DNA from 2 places in the Clostridium novyi NT genome. Region 1 is predicted to be linked to the other one. Evidence: a T-box and tRNA genes for the amino acid it is inferred to sense, from the RefSeq annotation. Region 1 holds a T-box; the other holds one or more tRNA genes.
What was found. A T-box is a leader RNA that pairs with one kind of tRNA and senses whether it is charged. The one in region 1 lies ahead of metG (methionine--tRNA ligase), so its partner is inferred to be a tRNA-Met.
Positions count from the first base shown of each region.

Region 2: it encodes a tRNA-Met, which carries the amino acid that the T-box ahead of metG (methionine--tRNA ligase) is inferred to sense. The anticodon was not compared.

Region 1 covers NC_008593.1:2,387,833-2,392,267, reverse strand. The annotation lists gene NT01CX_RS11115 (HAMP domain-containing sensor histidine kinase) at 1-1,367, opposite strand, end outside; gene NT01CX_RS11110 (response regulator transcription factor) at 1,369-2,064, opposite strand; T-box leader at 2,323-2,570, shown strand; gene metG (methionine--tRNA ligase) at 2,610-4,435, shown strand, end outside.
Region 2 covers NC_008593.1:149,942-154,376, reverse strand. The annotation lists gene spoIIE (stage II sporulation protein E) at 1-1,363, opposite strand, end outside; tRNA gene NT01CX_RS00845 (tRNA-Met) at 1,678-1,754, opposite strand; tRNA gene NT01CX_RS00840 (tRNA-Met) at 1,789-1,864, opposite strand; tRNA gene NT01CX_RS00835 (tRNA-Leu) at 1,870-1,958, opposite strand; tRNA gene NT01CX_RS00830 (tRNA-Met) at 2,007-2,083, opposite strand; tRNA gene NT01CX_RS00825 (tRNA-Met) at 2,089-2,164, opposite strand; tRNA gene NT01CX_RS00820 (tRNA-Leu) at 2,169-2,257, opposite strand; gene NT01CX_RS00815 (S1 domain-containing RNA-binding protein) at 2,417-2,824, opposite strand; gene NT01CX_RS00810 (FtsB family cell division protein) at 2,879-3,151, opposite strand; gene yabQ (spore cortex biosynthesis protein YabQ) at 3,188-3,625, opposite strand; gene yabP (sporulation protein YabP) at 3,631-3,924, opposite strand; gene NT01CX_RS00795 (RNA-binding S4 domain-containing protein) at 4,040-4,309, opposite strand; gene NT01CX_RS00790 (HU family DNA-binding protein) at 4,399-4,435, opposite strand, start outside.

The DNA of each region.
Region 1 (4,435 bases):
ACGATAACTTCTGTACCCTTATTTTCTTCACTTAAAATCTGAAGGTTACCGTTATGAAGTGAAATTATTTCATTGCATATGGATAGTCCTATTCCATTCTTTGATTTACTATTTTGTCCTTTATAAAATTTTTCAGTTACCCTAGGAAGGTCATCTAAAGGAATTCCACATCCGTTATCTTTTATACTTATAATTACACTATCTTTATTTGAACTTAATGTTATTTTTACTTCTCCATCAGATGATGTAAATTTAAGTGCGTTGTCAAGTATGTTCATGAAAGATTGTTTAAGTCTATTTATATCTGCATATATATTTGGTATTTCATTTTTACATTCTAAAGATAGATTTATATTATCCTTAGAAGCTCTAGGTTGAAGCTGTTTTTGAAGATATCTTAAAAGTTCATGAATATCTACATAATCTTTTTTTAGCGTTATTTTTCCTGATGATAGTTTCGAGAAGTCTAAGAGTTCTTCTACAAGATTACTTAATCTATCTGTTTCTTCTTCTATTATTTTAAGTCCATCTTCAAATTCGCTTTTGTTATTTGGATCACATAAATTCAATGCTACAGTCCATCCCTTTATTGATGTTAGTGGGGTTCTAAGTTCATGTGAAATTGAAGCTATAAATTCTGTTTTTAATTTTTCGTTTTTAAGAATTTCCTGTGCCATATAGTTTAATGTATCAGCAAGTTTCCCAAATTCATCATTAGAGGATTTTGTTATTTTTTCTTTAAATTTTCCTGATGCGAAAAGCTCCGCTCCTTCTGTAATTTCTTTCAATGGATGAGTTAGTTTTCTTGATATTATTAAGCTTACGATACTGGATATAATAATTACTATTATTGCTACAATCATAAAATAAAAAGCAATAGAACGTATGTGATTGTCAATTTTGTTTAAGGAAGATACAAAACGTAATACACCTTGTATAGTTTCTCCTTTTTTCAATGGCATAGATATACTCATTATATTTTCATTGGAATCGGAAGCCTTATGTATATAAAGTCCTAAATTTCCAAGTAAAGCTTCATTAAAGTCCTTTGATGTTGTTATATCATTGGCGGAGTAACCCATAGAATCCATTAGCATGTTTCCTTTTGTATCTAAAATTTGAACCTCTGCTGAAGTGTTTTTCCAAAATATATCTACATCATTAGCAACATTTTGTTTTAAATCTATAGAAGAAAGGTATGTGTTATAAAACTCCGCTGAAAGAGTTATTTGATTTTTTAACAGCTCTTTTGCGTTGTCATAAAAGTATTTCTTTATAGAAGTTAATACGATTATTTGAGAAATAATAACGGTAAAAATAATTATTCCTATATAACTTAAAGTTACTTTATTTCTTATAGATTTCAAATTAATCTTCCTTCCATATATATCCTACACCCCATACAGTTTGCAAATATTTAGGGTATGAAGGATCATCTTCAAGTTTACTGCGAAGTCTACGAATATTTACATCTACGATTTTAGGGTCACCAACAAAGTTATATCCCCAAGCTAGGTCTAAAAGTTTGTCACGGCTTAAAGAAGTCCCTATGTTTTCCATAAATATTTTTAAAAGTATAAATTCTTTTGGTGTTAGATTTAGTTCTTTATCATTTTTATATGCAATTTTTGAATTTAAATTTACTTTAAATTCACCAGATACCAAAGTGTCGCTTGAAGTATTATTTGAAAAGTTCATTCTTCTAATTAAAGAAGTTATTCTTGCGGCAAGTTCTAATGGATTAAATGGTTTTATCATATAATCATCTGCACCATTTTCTAATCCCTTAATTTTATCGATATCTTGTCCCAATGCAGTTAGCATTATTATGCCAATGCTTGGATAGTTTTTTCGCAGTATTTCACATACTTTAAACCCGTCTATTCCAGGAAGCATAATATCTAAAATCACAACTATTGGATTTTCAGTTGTAACTTTTTTTAAGCCATCTTCTCCTGAAAATGCTTGTATAACTTCAAAGTTTTGTTTCTGTAAAACAAGTTTTATAAATTTACTTATTGATTGTTCATCTTCGATAACTAGTACTTTATGTTTATGTTCCATAATTACACCTCTAAATATTTGATGAAATAATAAAGCATCTTATAATATTATATATTATTTTATACTATTAGGAGAAACAAAACAGTTACTATTTAAAATAAATGTAAATAAATTTACACTTCTATTGTATGTATTAAATAAAAAAATAAACATCATCTATAAGATATTACTAAAATTGAATAAATAATTTTATAAATGATAATAATATTGACATATTAGTGGATTTGTCATAACATTTAATATAAGAATTAAAAATAAGAAAATGCAGTGAAAAGAAGAGTAATATGTGAAAGTGTATAAAGAGAGCCAGGATAGGTGAAAGCTGGTTACATGGAAATATATGAAGATGGTCTTGGAGCATAGTATCTGACTAATTTAGGGTATTACCGGTGCAACGGTTAGAATGCAAAGTGATAAAATTAACTTTTGTTAAGGAGTCACTTATGGAGGTTTATGTTGCAAAGCATAAACAAATTAGAGTGGTAACGCGTATACACGTCTCTAAGTGAGGAAACTTGCTTAGGGACTTTTTTTATTATGAAAATATTTACTATCAAAATAAATTTAATAAAACAGGAGGAGTAAAAATGAATAAAGGTAATTTTTATATAACTACACCTATTTATTATCCATCAGCAAAATTACACATAGGAAATACATATACTACAGTTGCAGCAGATGCAATTGCTAGATTTAAAAGATTAACAGGTTATGACACATATTTCTTAACAGGTACAGATGAACATGGTCAAAAGATTCAAAGACTTGCAGAAGGAAAAGGAATAACTCCAAAAAAGTATGTTGATGAAATCGTAGCTGGAATACAAGATCTATGGAAGGTTATGAACATAAGCTATGATAAATTCATAAGAACTACTGATGATTATCATGTTGAAACAGTTCAAAAAATATTTGAAAAACTATATGATAAGGGGGATATATATAAAGGAGAATACGAAGGACTTTATTGTACACCTTGCGAATCATTCTGGACAGAAACTCAACTTGTAGATGGAAAATGCCCAGACTGTGGAAGACCAGTTGAAAAAACTAAAGAAGAAGCGTACTTCTTTAAAATGTCAAAATACGCAGATAGACTTATTGAATACATAGAATCACATCCTGATTTTATACAACCAGAATCAAGAAAAAATGAAATGTTAAATAACTTCTTAAGACCAGGTCTTCAAGATTTATGTATATCAAGAACTTCATTTGATTGGGGAATTCCAGTAAGTTTTGATGAAAAACACGTTATATATGTATGGATAGATGCACTTTCAAACTATATAACTGCTCTTGGTTACGATCAAGAAAATGATGAATTATATCAAAAATATTGGCCTGCAAATGTTCACCTTGTAGGAAAAGATATATTAAGATTCCACACAATTTATTGGCCAATTATGCTTATGGCTTTAGATTTACCATTACCAAAACAAGTATTTGGACACGGATGGCTTTTAGTTGATGGTGGTAAAATGTCAAAATCTAAAGGAAATGTTGTAGATCCAGTAACTTTAGTAAATGAATTTGGTACTGATCCTGTAAGATACTATCTTCTTCATGAAATACCATTTGGTCAAGATGGAATGTACACAGGAGAAACATTTATAAAGAAAACAAATTCAGACCTTGCAAATGATCTTGGAAATCTTGTCAACAGAACAATTGCAATGATAAATAAATACTTTGATGGAGTTATTCCAGCACCAAAAGCTGAAGAAGATATAGACAATGATTTAATAAGAGTTGCCCTTGAAGCTCCAAAGAAAGTGGAAGGAAAAATGGACGCATTAAAAATTCCTGAAGCATTAGATGAAATTTGGACTTTAGTTAGAAGAAGCAATAAATACATTGATGAAACTATGCCTTGGGCTCTTGCAAAAGAAGAAGATAAGAGAGAAAGACTTGGAACTGTTTTATACAATCTAGTAGAAAGTTTAAGAATAGTTTCTGTAATGCTTTCAGCATTCTTACCTGAAACAAGTAAGAAGATAAATTCTCAATTAAACGTTCAACTTGCAACTTGGGATAGTATAGCATCATTTGATGGAACAAGAGCAGGAACTAAAGTTGGAGAAGCAGTTGCAATTTTCCCAAGAATAGATGTAGAAAAGAAATTAGAAGAACTTGAAAAGATTCAAAAAGAACAAATGGCAAAGGCACAAGAAGCACAAAAACCAGCTATGGAGCCAATTAAAGAAGAAATCACTATAGATGATTTTGATAAAATTGATCTAAGAGTTGTAAAAGTTATATCTTGTGAACCAGTTAAAAAAGCAAATAAACTTCTTAAATTAAAAGTAGATTTAGGTGGGGAAGAAAGACAGGTTATATCAGGAATAGCTAAATACTATAAACCAGAAGA
Region 2 (4,435 bases), 310 kb from region 1:
TTTCATTTATAATATAATTGTTAACTATATCTTTTGTATTATTTAAAAGTATAGTTCTTTTAACACATTTTCTATTTATCTCCTTTGGCAATTTATTTTTTTTACCTTCTTGATGATTTTGAATCAATTCACCAAAAGCTTCATAGGTAATGTATGCTTCCTTTTTCCAACAATTATAATGCATTTCACATCCACTACAAACTCTATCAGCAAGATTTTGTATAAGGGCACTACTTTTATTTTTCATAACTAATTTATCATTATCAGCTAAGTTATTAAGATTTCCAGATATATTAGTTAGCACATCAGAAAAACCATATAATCTTTGGAATAGCATGTCCTTAATTCTATTAATATAATTTTTATTTATATATTCTTGCTTCTTTTCCCAATCTAGCTCTAAATTTATTTTTTCATAAACCCTACCTGGTATAATTAAAAATATCCCTGTGGCTATAATCATTTCTATTAATTTAAATTCTACATCTATATTAGAGTATAATTTTAAAATCAAAAAAGTAATTACATACGATGTACTTGTTAATATTTTTCCACTTTCTCTAAAAATACCTGCAATCAATCCACACAATCCATACACACTCATAAAAATAAGTATATTTTTTGAGGATATTCCTATAATTGATCCTATGGCAATTCCACTGGCAGCCCCTACATTGCTTCCATTTATATAACTAATCATGAGTATAAAGTTTAAAGCTAAAATATTTCTAATGGATACACCTAAAATTTGCATACCCCAAGTACCGGCTAATATAAGAGAAATCAATATTGATATGCTTATAACTTCTTCGCTTGTAAATAAATGTTTTGTTTTTAGGGATTTTAAACATATTAAGGAACGTTCTAGAATAAAATATAATGGTATAATACATATTACCTGTAAAAACATAGTTAAAAATGCAACATTCATTGTGATATGCCTAATAAAGAATTCACTTAATAATATTTCAATTGATGTAATGCTAAACATAACTACCAAACTTTTTATTTTGGATTTTTTGTTTAAAAGATAAGATAATATAAATATAGTGCCTGTTACTATTAGATATTGGGGAAGATTTGTAAGCTTATTACTTAAAGATATGTACCCTATAATACACCCCATAGAAACAGGAAACACCGCCCGTTCAGCTTGCATTACACTTGCAATTAGTAGCGCTATCCCAAAAGGAGCAGTTGTATTATCCTCACTTAATAATAGCACCCTACTCACAAGTAAAGCACTAATGCAGTACACTAGATTTTTCAAAATAATAATCCGTTGCAATTGTTTTTTCTCTTTTTCTTCTTTACTAACACCTTTAACTCTTTTATATGGCAAAATTTCTGAATTACATTGCATAATCAGCACCTCCTAATTTCACAGTTACTAAAAAAGATTATAACAAAACTCCCTGGAAATTATTGTCAGTTACTGAAATAGAATTTATTTTTTCGTAAGACATTTACTTTATAACTTTTGTAATATTTTACCATTAGCGATTTTTTTCTACTACCTTTTGTGAGAAAAATATATTCACATATATTTAGTTATATTTCAACACATATACATATATTTTATCCACAGTTGTGGAAAAGTTATGGTTTAATACCTTAATAGTTTTTAAATTTATTATAGACATTAAAAAATCCACAACTATTTAACGTTGTGGATTTTGGTAGCGGAAATAGGACTTGAACCTACGACACTTCGGGTATGAACCGAATGCTCTAGCCAGCTGAGCTATTCCGCCATATTTCATTTTAAAATATTTTTCAAAAAATAAATGGTTGCGGGGGCAGGACTTGAACCTGCGACCTTCGGGTTATGAGCCCGACGAGCTACCAACTGCTCCACCCCGCGATAATTGGTGCCGGAGACCGGACTTGAACCGGTACGGAGTGTTAGCTCCGCAGGATTTTAAGTCCTGTGCGTCTGCCGATTTCGCCACTCCGGCGTATGCAATTTATTGGGTATAAATTGCTGTTACTTATTAAGTTGTAACTGGTAGCGGAAATAGGACTTGAACCTACGACACTTCGGGTATGAACCGAATGCTCTAGCCAGCTGAGCTATTCCGCCACGTTTGGTTGCGGGGGCAGGACTTGAACCTACGACCTTCGGGTTATGAGCCCGACGAGCTACCAACTGCTCCACCCCGCGATATTGGTGCCGGAGACCGGACTTGAACCGGTACGGAGTGTTAGCTCCGCAGGATTTTAAGTCCTGTGCGTCTGCCGATTTCGCCACTCCGGCGTATTACATCATGTCTTGATGTTTTATCTTTTGTTTTTGTCGCTATCTCCTGGCGACATAGACTATTATATATTAATCCATTATAGTTGTCAACGCTTTTTTTAAAAAAATTTTTTAAAAAATAAAAGAGACTTTCTCAAGTCCCTTTTATACTTATTTTTAGCTCTTTTTAGAATACTTATTTCCCTTTAAATTTTGATGTTTTCTTATATCTTGAAATCTTTCTTCACTATCTTTTAAGAATCTTGATATAGCATCTTCAAAGTTTACATTAGGTGTTGCCTTTTTCTTTTCCTTTTCCCAATCTATTTCAACTGGTTTTACTGACTTTCTGGTTGGCATAGCTTGTTTTATAGATAAACTTAGTCTACCATTATCATCTACTGATATAACTTTTACCTTTACTTTATCTTGTTCTTTTATATGCTCTCTTATGTCCTTTACATATGTGTCTGCTACTTCAGATATGTGTACTAGACCTGTCTTCCCCTCCACTTCTATAAATGCTCCAAACTTTGTTATATTCACTACTGTACCTTCTAAGATACTACCCAACTTTAAGGCCATGTTAATAAAACTCCTCCTTGATATGTTTATATATTAAATTATAATAAGCAATATTTAGTCTTTTTTTTGAACTACTGCACTTTCTCCATGTTTTACGAAGCCAAGTCTTTCTCTAGCTAATTCTTCAACATATCTATTAGTTTCAGACATTTTTATTGTATCTACTAACTTTTGATGTTGATCATCAACTTTTTGTAATTCAACTTTGCAGTTTTCCAGCTGAATCTTTTTATTTTTTATAGTTATTTGCTGATGTACCGCTATGTAACAAGCATATATAACCATTACAGTCAAAATTACATTTTTAATTTTTCTTTTCTTCTTCATAATCATTCCCTCTGAAATTTATATTTTGACTCATATTTATATTTTAGTTTTCTTTTGTGTTTTATTCAAGGAATTTTTTAATTTATTTTTACCTGTAATCTTGCAAAAGAATGTTTCTATAAAATAAAAAAATATATTTTTCAATATTCTTAAAAATTTTAATATACTATTTATTATTTTATATTGAATTCTTAAGAAATGAATACTGATAAGTCTTATATAAATGTATAGCCCAAAGGCAATATATAAATATAAATATATTCCTACATAAACATGACCAGTATAAAGCAAAAATGCAAATACTGATATTGCTGCAAAAATCCAAAATAGTATATCCTCAATAAAAGTTAATACTTTATTTGGATTTTCCATTCCTCTTATTATTCTATATATATCAAATAAAACCCCTGTTAGTACCCCTGCAAGTACACTATAAGCTATTAAATTAAATTGACTTCTTATAGGAATTAGCATACCTTTTACCTAAACAACCTTGCTATTATACTATCTTTGTCTTTTTTACTTTCAGTTGTAGTATATACGCAGGAATTTATACGTCCTATTATGGCAACTTCTCCATTTTGGACATCTAATTTTTGAACTTTAAGTCCTTCTCCTTTAATTGTTAAGGTTCCAAGTTTAGTATCTAGGATTATTAATTTCTCATCAAAACAAATAACTTCTACTACACCAGTTATTTGCAACTTATTTCTATTTTCAAGTATTAAATTACTTTTTTTCTCTTCTAATGATGTTTCCTTTTTTACTTCCATCTATATCCCTCCCCTTTATAAATATGTATATGTGTAAAATATCTAAAATATACTTTTATATTTAAGGGAAGACACATAAAAATCATTAATAATACTCTTAATAATATATAGTATACTAATCTTCTTTATTTGCAACTGTATTATCTAAAATAATCTCATACATTGTCTTAGCATCAGCTTTTGCAACGTGATGAGCAATGTTTACAACCTTAGCTTTTAGTGAACTGTTGGCAAATTTAACTTCTATTATATCATTCTCATTAACTTCTGTGCTTGGCTTTGCAACCTTATCATTTATAAATACCCTGCCACTTTCACAAGCTTCCTTAGCTATAGTCCTTCTCTTTATAATTCTTGAAACTTTAAGATATTTATCTAGTCTCATGTTATCCCTCCTGATTGTAAAAATAAAAAACCTAGATTTTCACCCAGGTTTTTTATTTTAAATTTTTAGCAAAATTACTTTCTGCAAAACTATTTATTGTTTACTATTTCTTTGAATTCTTTTCCT